DNA from 4 places in the Mycoplana sp. 10N416 genome. Region 2 is predicted to be linked to each of the others. Evidence: riboswitches for the same ligand, from Rfam matches in the RefSeq annotation. Region 2 holds a riboswitch; each other region holds the start of a gene.
What was found. Region 2 has a riboswitch for cobalamin ahead of AC1DDS_RS13575 (CbtB domain-containing protein). Riboswitches for the same ligand answer to the same signal wherever they lie in the genome.

Region 1 (5,872 bases), on a different contig from region 2:
GGGGGCCCGATGGCACCATGGTCGCCAACCTGCTGCAGACGCAGTTCGGCGCGGCGCTCAACTGGCCGCTCGGTTCGGCGCTCGCCACGCTGGTGCTGATCCTCGTTCTCGTTCTCCTGCAGATTTCCAGCCGCCTCGACCGGGCAGGCCGGATCAACATGACCTGAGGAGCCTGAGATGCAGTCCTTGAGATGGTGGCAGAAGGGATTGGTGGGCGTCAGCCTCGGCGTGCTCGCGTTCCTCTACCTGCCAATCGTTATGCTCATCCTGTTCTCGTTCAACGACAGCAAGGTGACGTCCTTTCCGCTTTCCGGCTTCACGCTCCACTGGTACGAGGCCTTCCTTGCCAATGAGGGCATGCTGCGGGCGCTGTGGAACAGCCTTGTGGTGGCGGTCTGCGCAACGCTCGTCAGCCTCGTCGTCGGCGTGACCGCGGCCCTCGCCCTCGATCGCTACGACTTCCCCGGAAAGAGGCTGTTCCAGAATGCCATCCTGCTTCCGCTGAGCCTGCCCGGCCTCGTCACCGGCATTGCGATGCTGAACTTCTACAAGCAGATCGGCATTCCGCAGAGCCTGACAGCCGTCGTCATCGGTCACGCGACCGCGTTGCTCGGCGTCGTCGTCTCGCAGGTCATGGCGCGGCTTGCCAAGCTCAACCGTCGCCAGCTCGAAGCCTCCGCGGACCTTGGGGCAACGCCGATCGAGACCTTCCGGCGGGTCACCCTGCCGTCAATCCGCAGCTCCGTCATCGGCTCGGCATTGCTCTGCTTCACGCTGTCCTTCGACGAAATCCCGGTGACCTATTTCCTGACGGGCCGCGAGGTGACCCTGCCGATCTACATCTATTCCACCTTGAGACGGGGCATCACGCCCGAGATCAACGCGGTCGGCTCACTTATCGTCGCTGCCTCCTTCATCCTCATCATCCTCTCGGTCACGCTTCTGCGTGACCGCCGTTAGCCGCAGACCAACAGGGAGAACACCATGGACGCCACAACCTATACCCACGACTTCTGGCGCTCGAAGGCGTCGTCATTGAAGTTCCGCACGCAGCACTTCATTGATGGCCAGTACGTCGCCTCGGCCGACGGCCGCACCTTCCCCTCGATCAATCCCGCCACGGGCAGCACGATCACCGAAGTGGCGCGCGGCGGGCAGGCCGAAATCAATCGGGCTGTGGCCGTCGCCCGCAAGGCGTTCAAGTCCGGCTCCTGGTCGCGGATGGACCCGCGGTCACGCATGGCCGTTCTCGAAAAATTCTCGGCGCTCGTGGAAAGCAATGCCGAGGAATTCGCGGTGCTCGATAGCCTCGACATGGGCAAGCCTGTCATGGACATGATGAACATCGACATTCCCGGCTCGGTGATGTCGCTGAAATTCTTCGCCGAGACGATCGACAAGATCGAGGGAGCCGTGACCTCCACTGCGTCCAGCGCGCTGCACTATATCTTGCGGCAGCCTCTTGGCGTCGTCGGCCTGATCGTCCCGTGGAACTACCCGTTGATGATGGCCGCCTGGAAACTCGGGCCTGCGCTCGCAACCGGAAACTCGGTCGTTCTCAAGCCCGCCGAGCAATCCCCGCTCTCGGCCAACCTCCTTGCGGAGCTCTTCATCGAGGCGGGTGGCCCTCCCGGTGTCTTCAATGTCGTACACGGCCTCGGCGAGGAGGCCGGCAAGGCGCTCGCGCTCCACAATGACGTCGACAAGATCGGCTTCACCGGCTCGACCGAGGTCGGCAAGCTGCTGATGATCTACGCCGGACAGTCGAACATGAAGCGCGTATCGACCGAGTGCGGCGGCAAGACGCCCCAGATCATTCTCGAGGACTACGACGATCTCGACACCGCCGTGACCTATGCGGTGAACGGCATCTACGGCAACCAGGGCGAGGTCTGCAACGCCGGCTCGCGCATTCTCGTCCAGAAGAGCATCCACGACGATTTCGTCGATCGTTTCGTTGCCCGGACGCAGCAGAATTTCGTGCTCGGCGACCCGCTCGATCCGTCGACGACGATCGGGCCGCTGGTGACCTCCTCGCACCAGAAGCGAGTGCTGAACTATATCGACATCGGCCGCAAGGAAGGCGCGTCGCTCAAGTTCGGCGGCGGCACCTTCGCCGGCGCACCATCGGGAGCCTATGTCGAGCCGACCCTGTTCACGGGGGTCAACAACACGATGCAGATCGCGCGCGAGGAGATCTTCGGGCCGGTTGCCGCCATCATCCCCGTTGATGGCGTCGACCAGGCAATCGAGATCGCCAATGACTCGATTTACGGCCTCGCCGCTTCGATCTGGACCCGTGACATCGCCAAGGCTCACAACTTCGCCCGCGACATCGAAGCGGGTGTCGTCTGGGTCAACTGCTTCGACCACGGCGACATGACGTCCATCTGGGGCGGCTTCAAGCAAACCGGCAACGGCCGCGACAAATGCCTCGAGGCGTTGACGCAATACACCCAGACAAAATCTGTCTGGGTAAACCTGGCCTGAGAATGATGGCCCGACGGTCGAACGGCACTGTCGGGCCGCCCTTCGGGGCCTATTTGCCAAGTCCGCAATGCTCCGAACTCGGACCTCGTCGGTAAGAACTGCGATGTGACAGCAAGTCCTTGACGACGCATGTCAGGTGGGCATATCTGAGCGTGACGGTTCCCCAACGATGACTCTGAGGGGATTAATAGGGAACACGGTAAGGACGACCCAAGAGGGACCAAGACCGTGGCTGCCCCCGCAACTGTAGGCGGATTGCCGGTAATCCTCGGGCCATTTGGCCATGCCACTGCGACGTTTCGCGGGAAGGCAGATCACCGACAAACATCCGTGAGCCAGGAGACCTGCCGTCAATCACGATCCAATCAGCCGGGCGGGGATGCTCGGAAAGGAGCAGATATGATTGACCTGAACCTTCGTCGTTTTCCGACTTTCAGCCGCCTTGATTGGGCCTTCCGCCGCTAGCGTCTGCGTATCTGTGTCTTCATCCGCTCGCGAGCTGCGCGGCGATGGAGTTGCTAGCTGTTTTTCCTCCTGATCGAGATATTTCATGCGCCAGTTTCTCACCAGTATGACGTTCGCATTCGGCCTGCTCGGCCTTGCCGCACCGAGCCTCGCTGCGACCCAATATCCATTGACCGTCAACAACTGCGGCCGGCCGGTGACGTTCGAAAAAGCGCCCGCAAAGATCGTCTCCATCGGCCAAGGCATGACCGAAGTCCTCTATTCGCTTGGCCTCGCCGACAAGATCGCCGGGACGGCTGTCTGGGTTGGTCCCGTGTTGCCGCAATACGCCGAGGTCAACGCCAAGATCAAACGTCTTTCGGACAACGACCCGAGCTTCGAGTCGGTCGTCGGCGAGGAGCCCGACATGGTTGCAGCCGAATTCGAGTGGCATGTCGGCGCGCAGGGCTCTGTGGGCAGCCGCGACCAGTTCGCCGAACTCGGGATCAACACCTATATCGCGCCGGCGGATTGCGTTGCCAAGGTCAACACCGACGGTGGCGATGGTGTTCGCAAGGAACTGTTCACGATGGACCTGATCTATCAGGAAATCGCGGAGCTCTCGGCGATTTTCGACGTGAAAGAGCGCGGTGACGCGCTTGTCGCCGACCTCAAAAAGCGTGAAGCCGCCGCCGTCGCTTCCGTTGCTGGCGCATCGGCAAAGGCGCTGCCGGTCGTCTTCTGGTTCTCCAGCAAGGAGGTGAGCGGAGACGCCTTCATCGCCGGCAAGAACAGCGCACCGGCCTACATCCTGAAGTCACTTGGGGCACAGAACGTCGTGACGACAGAAGAGGAATGGCCGCTCGTCGGCTGGGAGACGATTGCTGACGCGAATCCCGCCGTCATCGTCATCGCCACTATGGATAGGCGGCGCTACGCGGCCGATGACCCGAAGATCAAGCTCGAGTTCCTGGAAAATGACGCGGTCGCCAGTCAGCTGGACGCGGTGAAGAACAAGCGTTTCGTGATGATGGACGCGCAGTCGATGAATCCGACGATCCGGACGATCGAGGGGATCGAGACATTGGCGAACGGCATCAAGTCCTTCGGTCTGACGCAGTGAGGGGTGCATCTGCATTGTCGCAAAAGGGGTGGGCGCTCTCGGCGCTCACCGCCTGCGCGTTCGTGTTTTTGGGCCTGATGATCAGCCTTGCCGTTTCGATCGGGGAAATATCCATCCCGATCGAAACGGCGGCGAAAGCCGTGTCGAACCGCGTCTTTGGTACAGGCTTCGAGCTTAGCCGCATCCACCAGGGCGTGGTCTGGGATTATCGGCTGAGCCGTGCGCTCGTTGCAGCAAGTGCTGGCGCATCGCTTGCACTCTGCGGCGCAATCCTCCAGGCCTTGCTCCGCAATCCGCTGGCTGAACCCTATGTTCTGGGAATCTCCGCCGGAGCCTCGACCGGAGCGGTATGCGTCATGATCCTTGGCTTCGGCTACGGCGTCCTCAGCCTTTCCAGCGGTGCCTTCATCGGCGCGGTCGTCGCATTCCTGCTCGTCGGGATACTTGCTGCCGGTGCCGGCGGCACCAGCGAACGGATCATTCTGTGCGGTGTTGCCGGGTCGCAGCTTTTCAATGCGCTGACATCGTACATCGTGACGACGTCGGCGAATGCGGAGCAGGCAAGAGGCGTGTTGTTCTGGCTTCTCGGCTCTCTCAGTGGTGTCCGCTGGCCGGACGTCTATCTTTCGGTTCCGGTGGCAATCGCCGGTTTCGTCTTGTGCATGGCCCACGCCCGGTCGTTGGACGCATTTGCGTTCGGTACGGATTCAGCCGCTTCGCTCGGCATTGCCGTAAGGCGGGTGCAGATCGTTCTCCTCGGAGCGACCGCTGTAATGACGGCGACGGTCGTCAGCATGGTCGGGTCGGTCGGCTTCGTCGGTCTGGTCATACCGCACGCGGCGCGCTTTCTGGTCGGTCCGGCGCATCATCGACTGCTTCCCGCATCCGCTCTCGGCGGGGCGATCTTCATGGTCGCCGCGGACATCGTTTCCAGGATCATCATACCCCAACAGATCCTCCCCATCGGCGTGGTCACGGCCCTGTTTGGTGCGCCAGCCTTTGCGGTCATTCTCTATCGCGCTCGGAGGAGTGCATGAGCATCAGCATCGACAAGGTCAATTATGCCGCCGGCGAGGCAGTTATCATCAACGGCGTCACCCTCACGATTGAAAAGGGAAAGGTCCTCGGCTTGCTCGGGCCGAACGGCTCCGGCAAGTCCAGTCTTCTGCGGCTGATTGCCCGGCTGAGAAAGGTCCAGAGCGGCGTCATCCGGCTCGGCAATGACGACGTTTCAACGATTTCAAGGCATGAACTCGCGCGCCGCGTCGCCTTCGTAGAGCAGCAGTCGACAACCGAAACCCAGTTGACGGTGAGCGATGTCGTCCGCCTCGGAAGGACACCCCATCTCAGTGCGTGGTCGTCCTGGACCGTCCAAGATGACGCAGCCGTCCAACGGGCGCTTTCCAGCGTCGGAATGCAGGACCGGGCGGGGCAACTTTGGCAGACGCTTTCCGGTGGCGAGCGCCAGCGCGCTCATATCGCCAGGGCTCTGGCGCAATCGCCGAGCGAGCTTCTACTCGATGAGCCGACCAACCACCTCGATATCCAACACCAACTGGAAATACTGTCCCTCGTCTCCAAGCTCGATCTGACCTGCGTCGTTGCGCTTCACGATCTCAACTTGGCGGCCATGTTCTGTGACAGTTTGGCCGTGCTTCAACACGGGAAGGTCGTGGCAAGCGGTGCACCCGAAGACGTTTTGACCGAGGAACTGATCGGTACGGTGTTCGGCGTCCGTGCTCATGTCGCTAAATCCGCGGTCCATGACCGTTTTCATATTCAGTACCTTGTGAGGTAGGCATGGATGGCAGCAAC
Region 2 (5,872 bases):
GAAGGGCCGGGATTACCAGGCGCTGAAGCCCAAGCTGCTCGGCGCGGTGATGGAGAGTTTCGAGGCGATCAGCGAGGGTGCTGACCTAGTCGTCGTGGAGGGGGCCGGCTCGCCCGCAGAAGTCAATCTCAGGGCCGGAGATATCGCCAACATGGGGTTTGCGACCCGGGCCGGTGTGCCGGTGGTACTCGTCGGCGACATCGATCGCGGTGGCGTCATCGCCGCGCTGGTCGGAACGCATGCGATTCTGCCCGAAGAGGACCGTTCGATGGTGACGGGCTACCTCATCAACAAGTTCCGTGGCGACGTGACGCTGTTCGATGACGGAATCCGGGCGGTCGAGGCGCATACCGGCTGGCCCTGCTTCGGGGTGGTGCCGTGGCTGAAACATGCCCGCCAACTGCCGGCGGAGGACTCGGTGGTGCTGGAGCGGCTGGCGACGGGCCGGGCGCAGGCGCTGCGGGCGGCCGTGCCGGTGTTGTCCCGCATCGCCAATTTCGATGATCTCGATCCGCTGCGTCTGGAGCCCGACGTTGATCTCGTCTTCGTCCGGCCGGGCGAGCGCATACCCTCCGATGCCGGTCTCGTCGTCCTTCCCGGTTCCAAATCCACGATCGCAGACCTGAAGGACTTGCGGGCGCAGGGCTGGGATCGCGACCTAGAGCAACACCACCGCCGCGGCGGACGTATCATCGGAATATGCGGCGGCTACCAGATGCTGGGCCGGCGTGTGAGCGATCCGCTCGGCATCGAGGGCAGCGGGCGAGAGATCGAAGGCCTTGGTCTTCTGGACGTGGAGACCGTAATGGCGCCGGAAAAGACGGTGCGCAACAGCGCGGCGCGGTCGCTTCGCTACGACGTGCCGCTCGAGGGCTACGAGATCCATCTCGGCCGGACCACCGGTCCGGACTGTGCCCGGCCCGCCGTGGAGATCGACGGCCGACCGGATGGGGCGACGTCTCCTGACGGGCGCGTTTTCGGCACCTATCTGCACGGGCTTTTGTCGAGCGATGCCTTCCGGGCTCGCCTTCTGGCGGAATTCGGGATTGCGGGTGGCGGCTTCGACTATCGCAGGGCGGTCGATGAGGCTCTGGATGGAGTGGCGGCCGAACTCGAGGCCGCGCTGGACCCGCGATGGCTGGCTCAGCTTTTGCAATGTGATTGAGTTTTCCCGATTAAGCGACTTTCGCCAAACGTCAGTAACTGCAGATATCCACGCACTGCCGGCGATTGGCCGGCAGTGCGGCGGGATCAAAGTTGTGCCGGAATCCGATGCCATGGCCTTGATTGGCGTCCAGTTGGGGCTAGCTTGCGGAGGGTGCTTCCGCAGCGATCGAAAGGGAAATTGATGACGAGCGCGCGTTTTGCGAAACTCGGATTGGCCTGCTTGCTGGGGCTCGCCGTCGCCGGCGGACCAGCGGTGCAGGGGGCTGAAACGCAACCGCCTGCCAGCGCGTCCAAAAAGTGGGAATCGGAATTTTCGCTGTGGCAGAAGATTTCGGCCAGCAGCGATCCGGCGGGATATGAAAGCTACCTGAAGCAGTATCCGAACGGCACGTTCGCCTCGATGGCCCGGATTCGCCTTGCCGAACTGAACGCCGCCGGCGTCGCCAAACCTGCCAAGGAGGCGGAGGGATCCGCGCAAGGGTCAGCCGCTCCTTCCACGAAGGAAAAGGCCCAAGCCGACCAGAAGGCCGCCGAGGCTGCACGACTGAAAGCCGAGGAAGAGGCGAAGGTCGCGGCCGAAAAGGCCAAGGCCGAGGAGGAAAAGCGCGCCGCCGAAGCCGAAGCTGCGCGTCTGAAAACCGAGGAAGAGGCCAGGATTGCCGCCGAGAAGGCAAAGGTCGAGCAAGAAAAGCTTGCCGTCGAGGCAGAGCGCAAGCGCCTGGAAGAAGCTGAGCAATTGCGCAAGGAAGAGCAGGCGCGCGCGGAGGCGGAAGCCAAGCGCGCCGCAGAGGCGCAGGCCGAGATCGAGCGCAAGGCGGCCGAGGAGGCCGCCCAGGCCGAGCGATTGAAGGCGGAGCAGCAGGCGCGGGCCGAAGCCGCGCGCCTGAAGGCTGAACAGGAGGCCAAGGTCGCCGAGGAAGCAAGGGCGAAGGCAGAAGCGGAGCAGGCGGCCGCCGAGGCCGAGCGCAAGCGCATCGAGGCGGCGGCGGAAGCCGCGCGGATCAAGGCCGAACAAGCCGTCCAGGCAGAAACCGAGGCCCGGGCCAAGGCGGATGCCGCAGAGGCGGAAAGGGCAAGGGCGGAGGCGGCGCGGGATGCAGCCGAAGCCGAACGGGCCAAGGCCGAAGAGGCCGCAGCGGCCGCGCGACAGAAAGCAGGCCAAGCTGCGGACGCCAACACCGGGTCGACGGCGCCCGTGCCCCCCGATTCGCCTGCCGGCACAATGGAAACCAAGGCACCTTCCACTGAGCCGGACAGTTCGACTGCGGCCACGGCGACCAAGGCTGAGGCCGATGAGGTCGAGCGCCTTGCCCGTCGCGAGGACAACAGCTGGAGCCGGGCCGTTCTCAATGGTACGGCCAGCGCAATCGAAAAGTATCTCGACGAGTTTCCGAACGGCCGCTTTGCGGCGGAGGCACGCAAGCGATTGGCGGCTCTCGGAAAGCAGACGAACGACGGCGCGACAGCGGCAGGTGATGCAAGCGTTAAGGACGACGTCACCGAGAAGCCTGTCGCAAAGCAGCAGTTACAGTCGAAAACGACAGTTTTTGAAACCTCGCCCGATGTCCGGGAGGCTTACCTGGAGCCGGGCACCCGTATCCAGTCTCAGCGTTGGCTGAATGTGCTGGGCTACGATACGGGCGGTGCGGACGGCGTGTTCGGCCCGCGTACCCGTTCGGCGATTGCGGCATGGCAGCGCTCGCTCGGCCAACGCGCAGACGGCTATCTGACCCGCAAGCAGTTCCGACAGTTGCGCGAATCGGGCCAGTTCGCCGAGCAACGCAGTCGCCAGCGCGTCGCGCGGCAGCGCTACCAGACGGATCGCTATTCCAGCGACGGCTATGGCGTGTACGACGGGCCGGTGGACGGCTATCTGGAAGGGCCTGTCGGCGGCTACTACGAGGGGCCGGTCGATGGATACTATGAAGGGCCGGTGGACGGCTATTACGGCCGCCCGCGTCGTGGCTGGGGCGGCCCCGGATACTGAGGCCCCGGACGCCCGTCCTGACGCCGGTATTCGGAAGATGGATGACGCGGACGGTCGATTGACTTCGGCAACTGTCAGGCATATTCATCGCCTATTGGATGGCGCGCCGGTCCGGAAACGGACGGGCGCGTAAATGGGAATGTGACGGGGTGGACCCAATCAGGGCGCTCCAATCACGGCCGACCCCGCGACTGTAGAGTGGCGAGGCCTATCCAGCCGATCGGAAACGACCGGCAAAGCCACTGGGTGGCGGCATGATGAACCGGGGTCTGGACGCCTCTATCTCTACGAATCGTCCGCCTTTCATGCCGCTTTTTCCCGGGAAGGCGAGGATAGCCGCCGGCGCAACTGCGCCTGACGCCACGAGCCAGGAGACCTGCCTCCAATGAAGGGCATACTGCCCGCCCTGGGGATGTTCCCCGTTGCCAGCACGGAGGTTGTCATGGCTGCTCACGTTTCTTCTTCTGTTTCCCTGTCTCTCAACGATCGTCTCTATGCCGGTCTCGTTGCGCTTTTGCTCGGCGGATTCCTGGTGTTCGGCGCAGGCCTCGCCAATTCGTCGGTCCTGCACGATACCGCGCACGACACGCGCCACTCCTACGGCTTCCCCTGCCACTAAGGGGGGTGACATGATCGTCAAATATCTCCTGGCCGCCCTGGTGGCCGGGTTGTTCTCCGGTGCCCTGATGACGGCCGCCCAGGAGGCGCGGGTTATTCCGCTCATTCTTCATGCCGAAGAGTATGAAGGTGGCGGGACCGAACCGGCTCCGGCGGGCACTGGCACCGAGACCCAGCCTCAGGCAACGCAAGAGCATTCCGCGCTCGGCGTCGGCGCGGTTCTGTCCGAAATCGCTGGCTATCTCTCGCCGGTTTCGGTCGCCTACGCCCATGGCGGCGAGGCACATGAGGACGAGGGCGGCATCATGTTCGGCATGAGCCGCTTTTCCGGCACGCTGCTTGCCAATCTGGTGGCGGGGGCGGGCTTTGCCCTGCTTCTCGCAGGCGTCAGCCTCGTGACCGGCAACCCGATCACGGTCGCAAACGGTGCTCTCTGGGGTGCAGCCGGCTGGCTTGCCGTGCATCTGCTACCGGCCATCGGCCTGCCGCCGGAGCTTCCGGGCTTCCCTGCAGCCGACCTTGCCGAGAGACAGGTCTGGTGGCTGTCGACCGTCGCACTGTCTGCGGGCGGGCTCTACCTGCTGATCCTGAAGGATGGTCTGGGTGCCAAGGTTGCGGGTATCGCCCTGATCGCGGCCCCGCACGTCTACGGCGCGCCGCAGCCGACGGATCTTGCCAGCAACGTGCCGGCCGTCCTCGGCGCGGAGTTCGCCGTCGCGGCGCTTGCCACGACGTTGTTCTTCTGGATCGTACTCGGCCTCTCGCTCGGCTTTGCCAACGAGAAGATCGTCAAGGCAGCCTGATGAAAACCGTATCGCCCGGAGCCGTCCTGGTTCTGGGCGGTGCCCGTTCCGGAAAATCCGCATTCGCGGAAAGCCTGGCTGCGGAAACCGGCCTCTCGAAGCATTACATCGCGACGGGCAGGGCCTGGGACGATGAAATGCGCGAGCGCATTGAGCAGCACCGTGCGCAGCGGGGCAGCCACGGCTGGGTTACGCACGAGGAGCCGCTGGCGCTGCCGGAGCGCATCAATGACACGGCACGCAAGGATCGGGTCCTGCTCGTCGACTGCCTGACGCTCTGGGTGACGAACCTTATGCTCGAAGGGCACGACATGAAGGCGGCTTTTGACGATCTTGCCGCCGCGATCGTCACCGCGCCTGGCCGTGTGGTGTTCGTCTCGAACGAGGTCGGCCTTGGCATCGTGCCGGACAACAAGATGGCGCGCGAATTCCGCGACCACGCCGGGCGATTGCATCAGCAGGTGGCGACAGTCGCCACCGAAGTCTATTTTGTCGCGGCAGGTTTGCCGCTGAAAATGAAGGGTTGAGCCATGCTCCAGCAGAAGATTCCCGCCACCGTCATCACCGGCTTCCTCGGCGCCGGCAAGACGACGATGATCCGCAACCTCCTCCAGAATGCGAATGGCAAGCGGATCGCGCTGATCATCAACGAGTTCGGCGATCTCGGCGTGGACGGCGACGTGCTGAAGGGCTGCGGCGCCGAGGCCTGCAGCGAGGACGACATCATCGAGCTGACCAACGGCTGCATCTGCTGCACCGTTGCCGATGACTTCATCCCGACCATGTCGAAGCTGCTCGAGCGCGAAAACCGCCCCGATCACATCGTCATCGAGACGTCCGGCCTGGCGCTGCCGCAGCCGCTCGTCGCCGCCTTCAACTGGCCGGAGATCAAGACGCAGGTGACGGTGGACGGTGTCATCACAGTCGTAGACAGTGCTGCGGTCGCCGCCGGCCGCTTTGCCGATGACCACGACAAGGTGGACGCGTTGCGCACCCAGGACGAGAACCTCGACCACGAAAGCCCGCTGGAGGAACTGTTCGAGGACCAACTGACCGCCGCCGACCTGATCGTCCTCAACAAGACCGACCTGATCGACGCCGTCGGCCTGAAGGCCGTGCGTGAAGAGGTCGCCTCCAGAATCACCCGCAAGCCGGCGATGATCGAGGCGCGGAACGGCGAGGTCGCGGCAGCGGTGCTCCTCGGGCTCGGCATCGGCACCGAGGACGACATCGCCAACCGCAAGTCGCACCATGACCTGGAGCACGAGAACGGCGAAGAGCACGACCACGACCATGA
Region 3 (5,872 bases), on a different contig from region 2:
GCCGGCCATCGCGCTTCGACAACTGCTGGCGCAGGGTGAAGAAGGTCGCAAGCTCCGCGTTCCGGCTCTCGTCGGTGAAGAGGCGGATGTCGTCACCGAAGGCATTCGCCGGCCAGAAGCCGACGACCGCCTTCGGGGTGAACCATTTTTCGGCGATGATCTTCTCCAGCATCGCCTGTGCATCGGCAAAGAGCTGGCGGGCGGCCTCGCCCTGCTTTTCGTCGTCGAGGATCCTCGGATAGACGCCCTTCAGTTCCCAGGTCTGGAAGAACGGCGTCCAGTCGATGTAGCGGGCAAGGTCGGCCAGATCCCAGTCCTGCCAGACACGGCTGCCGAGGAAGGAGGGCGTCTTCGGCCGGCAGGCCGGCCAGTCGGGCTTGAAGGCGTTTTCGCGCGCCCGCGCCAGCGGCAGGCGTTGCTTTTCGGCTTCCGCCCGCATGTGGGCGTCGGCGACCTTGCGGTATTCGGCCTGCAGCGTCTCGACATAACCCGGCTTCGCCTCCGCCGACAGCAGGCTGGAGACGATGCCGACGGCACGGCTGGCGTCGGTGACGTAGACGGCCTGGCCCTGTTGGTAGCGCGGATGGATTTTCACGGCCGTGTGCACGCGGCTCGTGGTTGCGCCGCCGATCAGGAGCGGAATGTCGAAGCCTTCACGGTCCATCTCGCTTGCCACATGCGCCATCTCGTCCAGCGACGGCGTGATCAGGCCGGAGAGGCCGATGATGTCGACCTTTTCAGCGCGGGCGGTTTCAAGAATCCTGACCGCCGGCACCATGACGCCGAGGTCGATGATCTCGTAGTTGTTGCAGGCGAGCACGACGCCGACGATGTTCTTGCCGATGTCGTGCACGTCACCCTTCACCGTCGCCATCAGGATCTTGCCGGCGCTCTGGCGTGCGACGCCGCCGCCGGCGAGCTTTTCCGCCTCCATGTAGGGCAGCAGCACCGCAACCGCTTGCTTCATCACCCGGGCGGACTTCACCACCTGCGGCAGGAACATCTTTCCCGCGCCGAAGAGGTCGCCGACGACGTTCATGCCGGCCATCAGCGGGCCCTCGATGACATGCAGCGGCCGCTCGGCGGCAAGGCGGGCCTCCTCCGTGTCCGCCTCGATGAATTCGGTGATGCCGTTGACGAGCGCGTGCTCCAGCCGCTTCTCGACCGGCCATTCGCGCCAGGCGAGATCCTTCTCCTTCGCCTCCCTGCCGCCGGCGCCCTTGAAGCGCTCGGCAATCTCCAGGAGACGTTCCGTCGCCGTGCCGCCGGCTTTGGGAGCGCGGTTCAGCACGACATCCTCGCAGGCCTCGCGCAGCTCGGCGTCAATCGTGTCATAGACCGCAAGCTGGCCGGCGTTGACGATCCCCATGTCCATGCCGGCGTGGATCGCGTGGTAGAGGAACACCGCATGCATTGCCTCGCGCACGGGTTCGTTGCCGCGGAAGGAGAAGGAAAGGTTGGAGACGCCACCCGAAACATGTACGTGCGGCAGCGTCGCCACGATCTGGCGCGCGGCCTCGATGAAGTCGACGCCGTAATTGTCGTGTTCCTCGATGCCGGTGGCGACGGCGAAGATGTTCGGATCGAAGATGATGTCCTCGGGCGGCACACCGGCCACCTCGGTCAGGAGCTGGTAGGCGCGGCTGCAGATCTCGACCTTGCGCTGCTGCGTGTCGGCCTGGCCCTTTTCGTCAAAGGCCATGACGACTACGGCGGCGCCATAGGCACGCACGAGGCGGGCGTGATGAAGGAAGGCTTCCTCGCCTTCCTTCAGTGAGATCGAGTTCACGAGCGGCTTGCCCTGCACGCATTTCAGGCCAGCCTCGATCACCTCCCATTTGGACGAATCGATCATGATCGGCACGCGGGCGATGTCCGGCTCGGCGGCGATGCGGTTGAGGAACTCCGTCATCGCCCTTGCCGAATCGATCAGGCCCTCGTCCATGTTTATGTCGATGATCTGGGCGCCGTTCGCCACCTGGTCGCGGGCGACCTCGAGGGCTGCCGCAAAGTCGCCAGCGGTGATCAGCTTGCGGAATTTCGCCGAGCCGGTGACGTTTGTGCGCTCGCCGACGTTGACGAAGGGAATGTCCTTGGTGAGCGTGAAGGGTTCCAGCCCCGACAGGCGCATGTGGCGCGGAATGTCCGGGATCTGGCGGGGTGCGTGGCGGCCGGCCGCCTCGGCAATGGCCCTGATGTGCGCGGGCGTGGAGCCGCAGCAACCGCCGACGATGTTGACGAGACCGTCGCGCATGAAGCCTTCGATCTGCGCGGCCATCTGTTCCGGCGTCTCGTCGTACTTGCCGAAGGCGTTCGGCAGGCCGGCATTCGGATAGGCGCAGACGAAGGTGTCGGCAACGGATGAAATCTCGTCCAGATGCGCACGCATCGCGTTGGCGCCGAGGGCACAGTTGAGGCCGATCGAAAACGGCTGTGCGTGGCGCACCGAGTTCCAGAACGCTTCCGGCGTCTGGCCGGAAAGCGTGCGGCCGGACAGGTCGGTGATCGTGCCGGAGATCATGACGGGCAGCTCGATGCCCTTCTCGGCGAACACTTCCCTGGTCGCAAAGATCGCCGCCTTGGCGTTCAGCGTGTCGAAGATCGTCTCGATCAGGATGATGTCGGCGCCGCCGTCGATGAGGCCACGCAGCTGGTCGGCATAGGCGAGCTGGAGATCATCGAAGGTGACGGCGCGGTAGCCGGGATTGTTGACGTCGGGCGAGATCGAGGCGGTGCGGTTCGTTGGCCCGAGCGCCCCGGCGACGAAACGGCGCTTGCCGTCCTTTTCCTGCGCACGCAACCCGGCACGGCGGGCCAGTCGCGCGCCGTCGCGGTTCAGTTCATAGACGAGTGCTTCCATGCCGTAGTCGGCCTGGGCGATCGCGGTGGAGGAAAACGTATTGGTCTCCAGGATGTCCGCGCCGGCAAGCGCGTAGCGATAGTGGATGTCCTCAATCGCGGCCGGCTGCGTTAGCGTCAGGAGGTCGTTGTTGCCCTGCTGGTGGCAGGCGCAGTCGCCGAAACGGCTGCCGCGGAAATCCGCCTCGATGAGGCCAAGCGTCTGGATTTCCGTGCCCATGGCGCCGTCGAGAACGAGAATGCGTTCCTTCGCAGCGGTTTGAAGCGCGTCGGCGATGTCCTTGCCAGTGCGAGGTGAAAGTTCGGGACCGAATAGGTCGTTGAGGTCGGCTGCTGCCATGGCAAAGCCCTCCGATGCAGAATTGTCTGCATCGGAGATCACATAAGGATATCTTTATGTCAATATGTCTTTATGCGGTAAGTTGCTAATGAAGCTTCTCCCGCTCAGCCAGCGTGGCAAAGAGCGACCGCAGACGGGCGATGTCCGGGTTTCGGTCTGCATAGCGCGCGAGCTTGCAAAGCTCCTTCAGCGCTTCGGTCTGGAGATCGGCCCCGCGCGGCTGCCACAGCAGCCAGGAGACGAACACCGCTTCCGGTCGCCCGGATTCGGAGGGATTGGTTTCAACGGTGACAAGCATGACTTCCCCAATCTGCAATTGGGGGATGACCGGACGCACGCGAGCTAAAAATTCCGCTCTCGCGGAGCAAGCGCAGCCGTGGGACACCCCGCCCATGGACGTTACAAGTTCATCAGGGCAGGTCTCCTGGCTTGCGGGTCGTTGCGGCTGTCTTGCCTTCCCGGCACGTGATCGTGCCAGTGGCATCGGCGACAGCAGCTCACCGCTTACAGTTGCGGGGGCAGCGCCGGTCTTGATGCCCCTTGTGGGGCATCGCACCGGCTTCCCTCTTAGCTCCGGATCGAGAACGATTCGAAAGAACCCTGATGGCTTACGTTGGCCCGATGGCGCCGGTCCTGTCAATGACACAGCCGGTCTTGTCGACAGATACCGGCCGATTTTGGAACCCCTTGCTGCGCTTTGCGTTCAGCCCCTGTTCACCGTGGATTGTTTAGGGGGGATCGAATTTTTTGCCAGTTGTGCGCCTCTTGCCAAGGAGTGACCCTCTTGCCCAGCCGCCTTGTTGCAACCACCTCCCTTTGCGGCTAAAAAATGCTGTTTTCATGCACCACGCGGCCCCGATGCACATTTGCGTGTCGCCTGAGCCATATCGCGCCATGATCAAGGTGCGCGGGCTTGCGTATTCCGCCCCCCTTCAGGACTGGCGGCGGCACGCAAAGGACGCATGAAGGCGTCATGGTTCATGGTGGCGCACGAGTGAACTTCGTCCGCCGAAATGCGATCCGCGATCCAGGATTGCGGCACAAATCCACGTTGCTCGAACCCAGAAACAAGCAAATGCCCCTTCACAATCGACCCCAGCCTTCGCCGCGCGAGACGGAATCCAAACAGATCGACTACAACGATTCGATCCGGGATACCTATTTCACACTCGAAGAGCTGAGCGCCTGCGGCGAAGACCTGGCGCGTGACGGTGCAAGCACCCTGCCGGGTTTCAAGCCGTTCGAGTTTCGCGCGCGCCAGAAGGAAAACGAGCGGGAGATCTTTCGCGTCTACCGGACGATCGCCCGCGACGTCGAAGCAGGGGCCGCCATCACGCCGGCGGCCGAGTGGCTGCTCGACAACTATTATGTCGTCGAGGAGGCCGTCCAGGAGGTACGTCGCGATTTTCCGCGCCGCTTCTATCGCCAGCTACCGACGATGAAGGTTGGCGACGTCGATATCCCGCGCACGATGGCGCTGGGGTGGCTCTATGTCGCCCATACCCACAGCAGCGTATCGCGCGACAGCCTGACGGCGATCGTCGAAGGCTTCCAGAAGATCGAGGCCTTCAAGATCGGCGAGCTCTGGGCATTGCCGTCGATCATCCGCTTCATCCTGATCGAAAACCTGCGACGGATCTCGATCCGCGTGGAGCAGTCGCGTGGCATGCGGCGCAAGGCAAATGAGATCGCCGACGAACTGATCCGGCAGAACGATCCGGAGCGGAGCGTCGTGATCCTGCGCGAGATCGAAGAGCTCGTCGCCGACAACACCTTCGTCGCCCAACTTCTCTACCGACTTCGTGACGGTCTGCAGGCCTCCGGTGCGGCGATCCAATGGCTGGAACGCCAGATCGAAGCGCGCGGCAGCGATCTCGAGGAGGTGCTTGTCGCCGAGCAGAACCGCCTGTCGTCCGGCAACGCCACGATGAGCAATCTCATCAAGAGTCTGCGCGCGATCGACGACACGGAATGGCCGGTCTGGGTCGAGAGCGTCAGCCGGTTGGACGCCGCCCTTCGTGAAGGGTCCGACTACAACGATCTCGACTTCGGTTCGCGCAACGCCTATCGCGACACGATCGAAAAACTCGCCCGCCGCTCGGGCCGGACCGAGCTGGAGGTGACCCAGACCGCGCTTGCCATGACCGCGGAGGACATGGCCGCCGGCAATGTCGCCGGCGCTCACGAGGCCAATGTCGGCGCCTATCTCATCGGGAAAAAGCACGGGCTCCTGGAACGGCGCATCGGCTACCGGCCGTCCATCCTGCAACGCATTGTCCGTTTCACGCGGGCCCTAAACTGGTTCGCAATTGCGGGGCCGGTGACACTGCTGACGCTTCTGGCGATGATCGGGGTCTATTTCTTTCTCGACCAGATGGACATTCCCGACGGCGCCTGGCTGATCATGCTGATCCTTTTCGCGCTGCCGGCATCGGAAGGCGCGGTCGGCCTGTTCAACACCGTCGTCACCCTGTGCGTGAAGCCGACGCGCCTGGTGGGCTACGAGTTCCGCGAAGGCATTCCGGAGGAGGCGCGCACGCTGGTTGCGGTTCCCTGCCTCATCTCCAAGCGCGACCATGTCGACGAACTCGTGCGCAACCTGGAGGTTCATTACCTCGCCAATCCCCGTGGCGAGATCTACTTCGCGCTCGTCAGCGACTGGACCGACAGCAA
Region 4 (5,872 bases), on a different contig from region 2:
CGGCATTACCGAGGAGAACCTGCAGAGCCGCGCACGCGGGACCATCCTGATGGCGATCTCGAACAAGTTCGGCTCGATGGTGGTGACGACCGGCAACAAGTCCGAGATGTCCGTCGGCTATGCGACCCTCTATGGCGACATGAACGGGGGGTTCAATCCGATCAAGGACCTCTACAAGATGCAGGTCTATGCCTTGTCGCGTTGGCGCAACACTTCGGTGCCGCCCGGGGCACTCGGCCCTTCCGGCGAAGTGATCCCGCGCAACATCATCGACAAGGCACCGTCCGCCGAATTGCGGCCAAACCAGACCGACCAGGATTCGCTGCCGCCCTATCCGGTGCTCGACGACATCCTGGAGTGCCTGGTGGAAAACGAGATGGGCACCGAAGAGATCGTCGCGCGTGGCCATGACGAAGCGACCGTCCATCGTATCGAGCACCTGCTCTACATTGCCGAATACAAGCGCCGGCAGTCGGCACCTGGCGTGAAGATCACCAAGAAGAATTTTGGCCGCGACCGGCGCTATCCGATCACCAACCGGTTCCGCGACCGATGAGACAGGGATGAGCGATGATGCGCAGCTCGGTCGAGATACACAACATCAGGACGGGACTGACGCGCGTCGCCTGGGAGACCGACCAACTGGTAGAAGCGCCGAACTTTTCTCGTGACGGCCGGTCTCTCATCATCAATGGCGACGGCCGGCTCTACCGGCTGCCGCTTGACGGCGGCTCGCCTTTGCCGCTCGACACCGGATTTGCGACCCGCTGCAACAACGATCACGGCCTGTCGCCGGACGGGCGTTGGCTGGCCATCTGCGACAAGACGGAATTCGGCAAGTCGGCCATCTACATTTTGCCCGCCGAGGGTGGCACGCCACGCCTTGTGACGCCAAAGCTGCCGTCCTACTGGCACGGCTGGTCGCCGGATGGGAAACGGATTTGTTATTGCGGTATCCGCGAGGATCTCTTTGACATCTATACGATCCCGGTCGAAGGCGGCGAGGAGGAGCGGCTGACGTTCGGCGAGGGGCGCAACGACGGACCGGACTGGTCGGCCGATGGTCGCATCTACTTCAATTCGAGCCGGAGCGGGCGCATGCAGATCTGGTGTGTTCGGCCGGAAAATCGCGAGGTCGCGCGCATCACCGACAGCCAATGGGCAGACTGGTTCCCGCATCCGTCGCCGGACGGGCGACACCTGCTCGTGCTTTCCTACGATGCCGACGTGCTTGACCATCCCCGTGACCAGCGCGTCCGCCTCCGGTTGATGGATGCCGACGGCCGAAACGACCGAGTGCTGTTCGAATTGCTCGGCGGGCAGGGGACGATGAATGTGCCGAACTGGTCACCCGATGGCGACGAGTTCGCCTTTGTGCGCTACGCCCCTGCAGGTTGACGCGCTCGCGGCTCGACCATGTGACGCTTCAAGGGCCGTTCTGCAGCTTCAGATTTTAACCGTTCGGAAACCAGGCTGCTTAAGGGAATATTCCCGCTTTTTGCGCCAAAGTGCCGCGACAAAACGCAAAAGGCGGCAATGCAGACCGCCAGCATGTCGGTGGGGAAAGACATGGCGAATGCTGGGGCTGAGGGTCCGGTCGCGCGCCGGAGCAGCGTCAAGATCATGATTGGTCTTGCGGCGATCGTGATCGTCGCTCTGTTCGCGTCCGCCAATTTCATGGTGCTTGACTACTCGATCCGGCAGGCGAACGATTTTGTTGCGACCTCCGAAAAGACGCTGGTCAAGAACGAGTTCCGCCAGCAGATCGAACAGGTTGTGCTTTACCAGAGCGGAATGTCCGTCTGGGATCGAGGCTTCGATGAACTGGCCGACGGCTCGTTCAGCGACGATTTCATCCGCCGGGAGTTGCGCGACTGGCTCTGGAGCGATTTCGGCTTTTCCTGGATGGTCTTCACGAAGCCGGGCGAAGAGACGGTCCTGGCCGTCCACAATCGCCACGTCGTTCGGCCGCATGATGCCGACCAATTGCTCTACTGGGTCAGCGACCTGACCAAACGCGCCGAAGCGGCCTACTATGCGGCGCTCAGCCGTACGCGCGACGGCTGGCTTCTTGCAAAGCCGGCCGAGAGCGGCGGCGTCTTGTCGCCGACATTGGCGCAGATCAACGTCACCGGAATGCGAATGATCGACGGCACGATGAGCATCATCGTGGTGCAGTCCGTCGTCCCCAAGCGGCTTTTTATTCCGGATGCGCGCAAGAAGCCTGTGCTGTTGGTCACCGTCAAGCCGATCACGGCCAAGATGCTGGCGAATTCCGAGCAGCGCCTGGGGATCCGCGATCTGGGCTTCTTGCCGATCACGACCGAGGATAGCGATCTCTTGCTCACCGGTGTCGGCGGCGACGCCTTCAACCCGATGGCTGCGTCCTGGCGCCCGAACCGCCCCGGCTCGTTCGTCTGGTCGATGGCGATGCCGCAGATCACCGCCCTGGTCGCGATCTTCGTCGTGGTCATGGGTTTCGTCGCGCTGAAGTTCGCCTCGACTGTGCGGGCCCTGGAGCGAAGCGAAGCGCGAAATGCGTATCTCGCCTGCCACGATGCGCTGACCGGCTTGCTCAACCGTTCCGGCTTTGACGATGCCATGAAGGAACTGCTCGACAAGGACACCCGTCCGTTTGCCGTCTTCGCGGTCGACCTCGATCAGTTCAAGGCCGTCAACGATCGGCATGGTCACGCAGCCGGCGACGCCGTGCTCAGGACGATCGCTTCCCGGTTTCTGGGCAGGGTCGCCGACAAGGGAGTGGTGGCGCGCCTGGGTGGCGACGAGTTCGCAGTGCTGCTTCACGGCATGACCGACAGGCAGGCTCTCCTCGATCTTGCCAATGGCCTGGTGCGCGACGCGCAGATCCCAATTCCGTTCGGCGGACAACTGCTGGCTGTCGGCAGCAGCGCTGGCGTCGCTGTCTACCCCGAGCATGGCCGGACCGTGCACGACCTCATGGTGGTTGCCGATACGGCGCTCTATACCGCTAAGAACGGTGGCCGCAACCGTGCCGTGTTTGCGGCGCCCGATGAGGACAGCGCGGCAAAAGACATCGGGGTTGTCTATTCGCGACACGCCATCGTCGGCCCCGGCCTTGCATCGTAGGCACCGGCGTGCGCAAGTGTCGCCCGTCAGGTGCCCTTGCGCGAGCAGGGGAGAATCGGGAATTCGGTGGGGCTGACGCCATGCGTTCGATCTGAGCGCAGACACCTTGGCAACTCCAGCCTCGAAGCCGAAACGTGCCCAACGCTGTGACGGGGACGGCCAAGCCTGGAAGGATCGACCCTTCCGAACGCCACTGGTGCTTCAACCGGGAAGGCGGCGCGGCCGGAGGATCCGAAGTCAGAAGACCGGCCTGGCGAGATAGACCAACCCGCGCGGACGGCGGACGGTTTCATGCATTGTTGGGGAGATGACGATGCAGCCTCTGCCAAAGGACGATCTCGTCCACGCACAGCCATTTTCGCCCGCCGAGCGGGCAGCCGTATACCGTGCGATCGAAACGCGCCGCGATGTGCGCGACCAGTTCCTGCCAGAACCGGTGCCCGAAGACCTGCTCGAGCGCTTGCTTCGCGCGGCGCATCTGGCACCCTCGGTGGGTTTCATGCAGCCATGGAACTTCATCGTCATTCGCGACCAGGACGTGCGTGCGCAAGCGCACAGGGCATTTGAGCGTGCCAACGAGGAGGCGGCGATGATGTTTGCCGGCGAGCGCCAGTCACTTTATCGCTCGCTGAAGCTCGAGGGCCTCCTGAAGGCTCCGGTCAGCATCTGCGTGACCTGCGATCCGGACCGTGGCGGAGCCGTGGTGCTGGGCCGCACGCACAATCCGCGCATGGACGTGTATTCGACCGTGTGCGCGGTTCAGAACCTGTGGCTTGCGGCCCGGGCGGAGGGCGTCGGCGTCGGCTGGGTCAGCATTTTTCACGACGCGGATATTCGTGCGCTCCTGGGCATTCCCGAACGGGTCGAAATCGTCGCCTGGCTTTGCCTCGGCTTCGTCGACGAGCTCTATCGCGAACCGGAACTCGCAGTGAAAGGCTGGCGGCAACGATTGCCGCTCGACGAGCTCGTTTATGCCGAGCGGTGGGGAGAGCGGCGGTAAAGACGGTTCAGTTCGCGCCCGCGGGGTTGCGCAGATCGATCTTGGGTTCGTCCGGGACGAAAACAGGGCCGACATTGCGCACCTTGTCCTTCTCCGGATCGTAAGGACGCTCGATCACGACCTTTGACGCGGCGCTGCCCACCGGGTGCATGCGGATCGTCGTGACGGAGCCGGTGTTGTCCTTGATGGTTCCGGTACCCGTTGCCGGGCTGGTGTAGGCAAGCCGGCCGCAGCCACAGGCTTGCGGCTTGGGCAGGCCGCGTGTGCGATAGGCGAAGGCTGCCGGCAGTTGTCTGTAGAGCCTGCCGGTGACGGTCGAGACCATCTCGCCGCTGTCGACGGAATCGAGCGCCTGGTAGAAGAGTTCGGTTTCCGTCTGCGGACACAACCTGGCGCAGACCCGCTGGTCTCGCCGGAAGTCGAGCGGGGAAGCGCCTGAGGTTACGGGGAAGAACCCGCCGTCGCAGGTTCTGACGCAGACCGTGCGCAATCTGCCGCCCGAACCGCCGCTGGTAACGTAGCGGGTCGCCAGGCCGTCAAGCGGAAACTCGCCATCGGGCAAGGGCGCTTCCGCAGCCTGGCTGGCCTGCGCCGTGCTTGGTTCGTCGCCACTGCCGCAACCGTGCGCTTCGATCGCCGCAAGGATACGGGCGCGGGCTTCCTGTCCGTTTTCCAGCGACGCAAGTGCGCTGCGCCCTGCCTCTATATTCCTGAGGTTGCGGTCCATTCGTTCGACCGAGGCGGCGAGTTCGCTACATTGGCGGGCAGTCGACGTCCGGTAGACCTTGACGCTGCCCGTGCTGCAGCCAAGCTGGCGCAGACTAGCTCTCGCGCTCTGCAACTGATTGTTCTGCTCGGTGATGGCGCTGGAATCGGGGGCGCCGTCGCCGGTCGGAATTTCCACACTCGTGAGGGCCGCAAGACGCGAGTGAAGATCTGCGCAGACGTCGTCTGCCCGAGCCGGTACGGCCATGGCGAGGAGGAGGGCGGAGGTCGCCAGAACCATCGATCGGCGCGAGCACAAGAACACTGCGGCGACTCCGGACAGGGGAATTGCTGGCATCACATCATCATACGTTGCAGGAGCGCCGGAGCAACGCGCTCATGGAAATGTGATTAATCGCCGTGATGGCCGTCGAAACAGCTGATTTTGGAAATCAGGTTCGCGCCGCCGGGTGGAATTGATCTCGCCCGGCCCATGGTGTAGCACAGTGCATCCTATCCGATTGCGTCCACACCTATAGGTTTTGTATGCGCCTCACTTCCGTCCTGCTGAGTCCGTTCTACGCCCTCCAGCTCGCATCGGGTGCCAAATCCTTTGCCGACAATCCGATCATTGGCAGCAAGACGCTGAACAGGATGGGCCTGCACGCGAAACGCGTGGCGGTGGCAATGGACATGGCGGACCGGCGGCGCAAGTCGCTCGCGCAACTCGTCACACCCGAGCAGCGGCGTGAATACGAGGAGAACGGCTTCGTTCGAATTGAGAATTTCCTGCCGGCCGAAGTCTTTGCCAAGGTGACGGCGGAACTGGAGAACAGCGATTTCGACCGCTACGACATGCTGCAGGGGACCACTGTCACCCGCCGCGCACTGATCGATGACAGCGATCTGGAGCGGCTGCCGGGTTTCAAGGCAGCGCGCAACGATCCTCGCATGTCGAACCTCCTGCGTTACGTCTCTTCGCACGATGGCCAGCCGCTGCTCGTCGTCCAGGTCGTGATGGCGCTGCCTTCGACGCCGTCCAAGGAGACTGCATCCGAC

Region 1: another riboswitch for cobalamin. It lies ahead of AC1DDS_RS23745 (ABC transporter substrate-binding protein); the one in region 2 lies ahead of AC1DDS_RS13575 (CbtB domain-containing protein).
Region 3: another riboswitch for cobalamin. It lies ahead of AC1DDS_RS05900 (hypothetical protein); the one in region 2 lies ahead of AC1DDS_RS13575 (CbtB domain-containing protein).
Region 4: another riboswitch for cobalamin. It lies ahead of bluB (5,6-dimethylbenzimidazole synthase); the one in region 2 lies ahead of AC1DDS_RS13575 (CbtB domain-containing protein).

Annotation. Positions count from the first base shown of each region.
Region 1 is NZ_JBFTIM010000020.1:31,687-37,558, forward strand. Features, by position in the region: gene AC1DDS_RS23725 (ABC transporter permease) at 1-167, shown strand, start outside; gene AC1DDS_RS23730 (ABC transporter permease) at 178-960, shown strand; gene AC1DDS_RS23735 (aldehyde dehydrogenase) at 985-2,490, shown strand; cobalamin riboswitch at 2,630-2,856, shown strand; gene AC1DDS_RS23740 (hypothetical protein) at 2,845-3,042, opposite strand; gene AC1DDS_RS23745 (ABC transporter substrate-binding protein) at 3,041-4,057, shown strand; gene AC1DDS_RS23750 (FecCD family ABC transporter permease) at 4,072-5,094, shown strand; gene AC1DDS_RS23755 (ABC transporter ATP-binding protein) at 5,091-5,855, shown strand; partial or broken gene AC1DDS_RS23760 (SAM-dependent methyltransferase) at 5,858-5,872, shown strand, end outside.
Region 2 is NZ_JBFTIM010000006.1:40,858-46,729, reverse strand. Features, by position in the region: gene AC1DDS_RS13585 (cobyric acid synthase) at 1-1,165, shown strand, start outside; gene AC1DDS_RS13580 (peptidoglycan-binding domain-containing protein) at 1,349-3,154, shown strand; cobalamin riboswitch at 3,237-3,552, shown strand; gene AC1DDS_RS13575 (CbtB domain-containing protein) at 3,597-3,773, shown strand; gene AC1DDS_RS13570 (CbtA family protein) at 3,784-4,575, shown strand; gene cobU (bifunctional adenosylcobinamide kinase/adenosylcobinamide-phosphate guanylyltransferase) at 4,575-5,102, shown strand; gene cobW (cobalamin biosynthesis protein CobW) at 5,106-5,872, shown strand, end outside.
Region 3 is NZ_JBFTIM010000002.1:339,464-345,335, reverse strand. Features, by position in the region: gene metH (methionine synthase) at 1-3,199, opposite strand, end outside; gene AC1DDS_RS05900 (hypothetical protein) at 3,285-3,497, opposite strand; cobalamin riboswitch at 3,597-3,817, opposite strand; gene AC1DDS_RS05895 (glycoside hydrolase family 94 protein) at 4,275-5,872, shown strand, end outside.
Region 4 is NZ_JBFTIM010000001.1:47,672-53,543, reverse strand. Features, by position in the region: gene AC1DDS_RS00255 (NAD+ synthase) at 1-556, shown strand, start outside; gene AC1DDS_RS00250 (TolB family protein) at 574-1,398, shown strand; gene AC1DDS_RS00245 (diguanylate cyclase domain-containing protein) at 1,570-3,108, shown strand; cobalamin riboswitch at 3,120-3,376, shown strand; gene bluB (5,6-dimethylbenzimidazole synthase) at 3,422-4,108, shown strand; gene AC1DDS_RS00235 (DUF2865 domain-containing protein) at 4,116-5,171, opposite strand; gene AC1DDS_RS00230 (phytanoyl-CoA dioxygenase family protein) at 5,360-5,872, shown strand, end outside.